Linked DNA regions of Sinobacterium norvegicum. The protein of the gene in region 2 interacts with the protein of the main gene of each other region in a pairwise test. Links are inferred from orthologs where the notes say so. Each region holds a gene or a part of one and is shown on either strand. Other genes may lie near its edges.

Region 1 (3,059 bases), 100 kb from region 2 along the record:
GTCTTTGCTTATTTTATTAATTTAAGGCAAAATTGCGCGAAATTATTTTCTCAGTGATTTGGCTTCCATATATGGCCTGCTGGGAAATTGCACAATTAAAACACAACGTTTTTAACACAAAGGTGAAGCGCCGCATGGCAAAAGAAGACCAGATTGAAATGGAAGGGGAAGTTGTTGACACCCTTCCGAACACAACTTTCCGCGTTGAGCTAGAGAACGGACACATTGTTACCGCCCATATTTCTGGCAAGATGCGCAAAAACTATATCCGCATTTTGACTGGCGACAAAGTTCGCGTAGAGCTAACACCTTATGATTTGACCAAGGGCCGCATCACATACCGCGCTCGTTAATACTTGGTGAAAAATCAAAAAAATAGCGGCTAATGCCGCTATTTTTTTGACTGATCTTAGCTGATGCAAAGCATCAAGCAACGACCATCTCTTCAGTTTCCAACACCAAGCCATCATTCTCAACAGTAATGTGGACACTGCCTCCAGACTGCGCCAATTCACCAAAAAGAACCATCTCTGCAAGCGGCTTTTTTATGTGCTCCTGGATAATGCGAGCCATCGGCCTCGCCCCCATGTGCACATCATAGCCCTTCTCTACCAGCCAATGGCGGGCGCTGTCATCGATCTCTAACACTACTTTCTTGTCATCCAGCTGTGTTTGCAGCTCGACAAGAAATTTATCGACAACGGTCAAAATCACATCAGTGCTAAGGCTTGAGAATTGAATAATGCTGTCAATCCTATTGCGGAACTCTGGCGTAAAGGTCTTGTTAATGACCTCCATACCATCTGTTGTGTGATCCTGCTTAGAAAAACCAATCGAGCGCCGACTGATATCTTGGGCGCCAGCATTAGTTGTCATAATCAAAATGACGTTGCGAAAATCTGATTTACGACCATTGTTATCTGTCAGTGTACCGTGATCCATTACCTGCAGCAGCAGGTTAAAAACATCCGGGTGCGCTTTCTCAATTTCATCAAGTAAAACAATACTATGCGGAGCCTTGCTAACAGCCTCTGTCAACAGACCGCCCTGGTCATAGCCCACATAACCCGGTGGCGCACCAATAAGACGAGAAACGGTGTGACGCTCCATATACTCCGACATATCAAAACGAATCAACTCAACCCCGAGCTGCTTTGATAGCTGCTTGGTAACCTCCGTTTTACCAACTCCAGTAGGACCGGCAAACAGGAAAGAACCAACGGGCTTATCACCAGTTTGCAGGCCAGCACGAGACAATTTGATCGCAGTAGACAACACAGTAATCGCATCATCCTGACCGAAGATAGTCATCTTGAGATTATCTTCAAGCTTGGACAACACCGCTTTATCCGTGCTGGATACATTCTTAGCGGGAATACGGGCAATCTTGGCAATGATTTGCTCTATATCACCGACACCTATCAATTTCTTCCGCTTACTTATAGGCTGCAATCGCTGGAATGCACCGGCCTCGTCAATCACATCGATGGCCTTGTCAGGCAAAAAACGCTCATTAATATAACGATCCGCTAACTCTGAAGCCGCTTTCAGCGCCTTGGAAGTGTATTTAACCTCATGATGCGCCTCAAAACGAGACTTCAGACCTTTCAAAATCTGATAGGTTTCATCTGTTGATGGCTCAAGTACATCAATCTTCTGGAATCGACGAGCAAGTGCCTTGTCTTTCTCAAAGATACCTCGGAACTCTTGAAAAGTCGTTGACCCAATGCAGCGCATATCACCTGAGCTTAGCAGTGGCTTAAGCAAATTAGAGGCATCCATCACACCACCGGAGGCGGCGCCAGCACCAATTATCGTATGTATCTCATCAATAAAAAGAATCGCATGCTGCTGCTTTTTAAGCTCAGCCAATAAGCCTTTAAAACGTTTTTCAAAATCACCTCGATACTTAGTTCCCGCCAACAACGAACCGAGATCCAACGAATAAACAACACTTTCCAATAATATCTCTGGTACATCACCGTCGACAATAAGCTTGGCCAGGCCCTCTGCTATGGCGGTCTTACCAACGCCAGACTCACCGACTAACAAGGGGTTATTCTTTCGACGACGAGTTAATATCTGCGCGACACGAAGCACCTCACTGTCTCTGCCAATCAGCGGGTCAATTTTACCAAGCCTAGCCTGTTCATTAAGGTTGGTGGCATAACTCTCAAGCGCCGTCGCCTCTGCGCCCTCCTGAGCAAAACCTTCTTCACTATTGATCTCACGCTCAGAATTTTCTCCATCCAAGGGACTTTGTCCGCCTTCGACCTTAGAAATTCCGTGAGTAATATAATTAACGATATCGAGCCGAGCAACACTCTGTTGCTTGAGTAAAAATACGGCCTGGCTTTCCTGCTCACTGAAGATGGCGACCAACACGTTCGCACCGGTCACTTCATTCTTGCCGGAGGACTGCACATGAAACACGGCACGTTGCAATACCCGCTGAAAGCCTAACGTTGGCTGTGTCTCACGTTCCTCATCACCGACCGGAATCAATGGCGTTGTAGTATCGACAAAATCAATTAAGGCAGTTCTTAATTTACCAAGATCGGCGGCGCATGCGTTTAATACAGCCTGTGCGGCACTGTTATCTAATAGCGCTAGTAATAAATGCTCAACCGTCATAAATTCGTGACGCTTAGTTCTAGCACCCTTGAACGCTAAATTGAGTGTGGCTTCTAGATCTTTACTCAACATAAATTTTGAACCTCACTTTAGTATTATTCATCACTCGAGACTTCTATTTCACACAACAGTGGATGCTCATGCTCCCTGGCATAGTGATTGACCTGCACTGCCTTGGTTTCAGCAACATCCTTGCTGAAAACACCGCAAACCCCCTTGCCCTGATGATGTACTGCCAGCATAACTCTCGTCGCAGCTTCTTCATCAAGGTTAAAAAAACCTTGCAATACATGAACAACGAAATCCATTGGTGTGTAATCGTCATTCAATAATACAACTTGGTATTGAGGCGGTCGCTTTAATTGAGGCTTTTCAGTCTCTACAGCGAGGCCGCCACGACCTCCTTCAAATGCGTCCTCAGACCC
Region 2 (3,431 bases):
ATGGCTAAGGCTTTGGGAACCGGCATTGGTAGGGGGCTTAGTTTCCAGCATATCGAGATATTGAATAATGATCTCGGGGCACCGGTAGCCAAGCTTAACGGTTTTGCCGCTGAACGCATGGCGGAGTTGGGAGCAAATCACTGTCATGTTTCGATTTCAGATGAGCAGGAGTATGCCCTGGCTTTTGTTGTTCTCAGCGCCTAATTGGCTTTTTGGCCGCGCTGTACATCTTCAAAAATAACCTCTAAATCACACTGTTGGTGCCATTGTTTTAATGCCTTGGCTGCGGTTTTCAGCGTTCCTAATAATTCGCCGGCTCTGCTGGTTAAGCCGTCTTGACAGTGACTCTTTAACTCTGTTTCGAGTTCATATAAAGCACTTTGAAGAGCGGGGGTGCCGGTGTAGCAGCTGGCACCATGTAGCTTGTGTACGGCTTCTATCATTGTCTGTAGCTGCTGGCTGTCCGCGTTTTGACTAATGTGGTCGACATCTTCATCCAAGCGGCTGAGAATACCAGACAGCATGTCGACGGCAAGGCTGGGTATTTGGTTGGCTCGTTGAAGGCACAGCTGAATATCGACAGGTTTAGCGTTTGCGGTTGGTATCTGAGGGCTGACAGGCGCTGTTGATTTTCTCTCATGCTCAATAAACTGTGAGCTATTGGTCCAAGTGTGCAGCGTTTTTTCCAGGATGGCGATATCGATGGGTTTGCTGAGATGATCATTAAAGCCAGCCTGCATGAGATTGCGCTTTTCTTCAGCCTGGGCATGGGCAGTTACGGCGATCACCGGGGTTGTCCGGTTTGGGCTGTTGCCGATGCGAATCGCTCGAGTTGCTTGTACTCCGTCTACCACAGGCATTTGAATATCCATTAGGATTATATCGAAACGCTGTTGGTCGCAGAGGTCCAGTGCCTGCTGGCCGTCATGGGCCAGGGTGACATGCATGCCAAGATCTTCTAACAACACGAGCAATAATTTAAGGTTGGAGTCATTGTCATCGACAGCCAGCACGCTGAATTTTACGCCATCTTCACTGAGTTGTTGGAACTCTGCTGCGATGAGGTCGTAGTCATTACTGATGGTGTCCAGTGCCTGATAAAGCTTTGCATGTGGCGCTGGACGGCTTAACGCAATACATTGGTCCTGGCCAAATAAGGACTCGTAATGAGAGCCAATGGCGGTTGGTAGCAGCACCACGGAGCGGCAGTTATACCGCTGATTAACATTGGCCAGCATGGTAGTCAGGGTTTGTTCATCAAGCTCATCCTCATCGGGGATAATAATCGTTGCCGATAAATCGATATTATTGTCATTGTGAATGAGCTCTTCACTGCTGTTAAAGCAATAGACATGTGCCTGCCAGCCCTCTAATTGGTGTCGTAGTGCTAAGCTGACTGCACTGTTGCATGAATACAGGCCGATATTCTTTTCGACCAAAGCATCCATCGGGGGCAGTGAGGCAACCTTGTTGGGCAGTTTTGCCCGCAAGGTGTACCAGAAAGTGGCGCCTTTGTCGGGCTCGCTGTCCAGGCCGATCTCGCCACCCATTTGTTCGACCAAGCGCTTACAAATGACCAGTCCCAGCCCTGTGCCGCCGTAGTCTCTTGATGTAGAGGCGTCCGCCTGGGTAAAGGCGTTAAATATATTGAGTTGTTGATGCTCAGAGAGGCCAATACCGGAGTCGGTAACGCTGATAACAAGCAGTGCTTGGCCGTCATGGATTTCTTTGAGCTTAATGCGCACAATAATATTGCCCTGCTCACTGAATTTAATCGCATTGCTTAGCAGGTTGGTCGTAATTTGTTTGATGCGCAGCGGGTCGCCAATGACGCAGGCTGGTATATCACTGTAGCTCAACAAAATAAGTTCTAAATTCTTATCGTGGGCCGAGGGTGCCAACATGGTGAGTGAGTCTTCGATAATCTCACGAATGTTAATCGATGCATTGTCGAGTACCAGCTTACCGGCCTCAATTTTAGAGAGGTCAAGAATGTCATTAATAATGGCCAGTAAGCCCTCGGCCGAGAGTCGTATGGTCTCCAACTGGTCTCGGTGGCGACCATCGGTAATGTCTTTGAGTAACAAATTGCTAAAGCCAATAATACCGTTCAGTGGTGTTCTTATTTCATGACTGGTATTGGCGAGGAATTCAGATTTGATGCGGCTGGCTTCCAGCGCCTCGCGTCGGGCAATGTCCAGTTCAATATTCTGAACCTCAATCGTCTCCAGCGTCTGACGAAGGTCGCCGGTGGTTTGCTCGATATTGTATTCTGTTTCAATATTGAGCTGTAATAAGGTGTCGCTGAGAAGGTTGAGTCGGTTACTGATCTGGCTGAGTTCGTCATTGCCATGGACGGTAAGTAAGGTCTCATAATCCCCGTCGATGATGTTGTCAATGGCCTCGCCAATCTGATCGGTGGCAGATTTGAATCTATTGGCGACTTTTATGGCAATAACTAAGCAGGCGGTGAGGCTGGCAATGATCAGTAACACGCTGATTATGACGTTGCGGTAGGTTTGTAATGTCAGGCTGTGAAGATCGTACTCTATTTCGACCCAGCCAATGGGCTCCGCCTTGTCAGCACTATCAATAATCAAATCTCGAGTTAATATTGGCCGAGAGTATCGCCGGGTAAGCTCAGATGAGTAGCTTTGAATGCCGTCGCCCAGCCGCTGTTGGTCGGCAACGTTGACGGCGATCATTTTTGGTCCGCTACGATTAATCAGTCGTCGCTGTTGGTCATACAGGCGAATGGCTCTGACACCGGGTTCTTCGAGTGCGTTGCGCAACAGCTCCTTGAGCAGTATGTTATCGTCGAGCGCTAGCAGGGTCTTGCTGACAGCGGCAATTTGGATGGTGCTGGCATAGGCACGTTGATCAAGTAAGAGGTTGCGTTCTTCGATGCGATTAAGCACCTGATAGCTACCCAGTAGTAAGGTGATTAACGCGGAGGGGGTGAGGGCAAGTAAAATAATTCTCTTGCGCAAACTCCAATTAGCCATAAACCCAACTCTTTATATTAATTATTAGCTTAACGATGTTATTCGTTATCATCTTAGGCTATATTCGCCAAGAATTTTTGATGTCAGGTATAATAGCCGTCGTTTGATCACTATTACCAGTCATATCGATATTTGTCGTGTCAAAAACCCCCATAAAGGCAATAGATAACAATGAATTACCCAACTATAGAGGCTTATGTTGGCAACACTCCGCTGGTGCGGCTGCAACGCTTGGCAGGAGAGACGAGTAATACTATATTAGTCAAGCTCGAGGGTAATAATCCGGCAGGCTCGGTCAAAGACCGGCCGGCGATGTCGATGATTACTCGGGCTGAGGCTCGAGGCGATATCAAGCCCGGCGACACTCTGATAGAGGCAACCAGCGGCAATACAGGCATAGCATTGGCTATGGCGGCCGCTATTAAG

The links. The genes of interacting proteins can lie anywhere in the genome.
Region 1: the proteins of L9P87_RS02480 (region 2) and clpA interact in binary tests that used the Escherichia coli proteins (3 or more experiments, as listed by UniProt). The link is inferred for Sinobacterium norvegicum from one-to-one orthologs.

What each region holds. Positions count from the first base shown.
Region 1 is NZ_CAKLPX010000001.1:473,667-476,725, forward strand. Bases 67-3,050 are described here. They hold clpA (ATP-dependent Clp protease ATP-binding subunit ClpA), read right to left. Parts: upstream 2,707-3,050; coding sequence 427-2,706; downstream 67-426. Other genes in these bases: infA (translation initiation factor IF-1), read left to right, coding at 135-353; clpS (ATP-dependent Clp protease adapter ClpS), read right to left, coding at 2,730-3,050. Outside these bases: more of clpS, read right to left, coding at 3,051-3,059. UniProt on the Escherichia coli protein: ATP-dependent specificity component of the ClpAP protease. It directs the protease to specific substrates. It has unfoldase activity. The primary function of the ClpA-ClpP complex appears to be the degradation of unfolded or abnormal proteins.
Region 2 is NZ_CAKLPX010000001.1:576,190-579,620, reverse strand. The notes cover bases 1-3,356. They hold L9P87_RS02480 (ATP-binding protein), read right to left. Parts: upstream 3,006-3,356; coding sequence 201-3,005; downstream 1-200. Other genes in these bases: cysM (cysteine synthase CysM), read left to right, coding at 3,177-3,356; acpS (holo-ACP synthase), read left to right, coding at 1-204. Also shown: more of cysM, read left to right, coding at 3,357-3,431. UniProt on the Escherichia coli protein: Member of the two-component regulatory system UvrY/BarA involved in the regulation of carbon metabolism via the CsrA/CsrB regulatory system. Phosphorylates UvrY, probably via a four-step phosphorelay.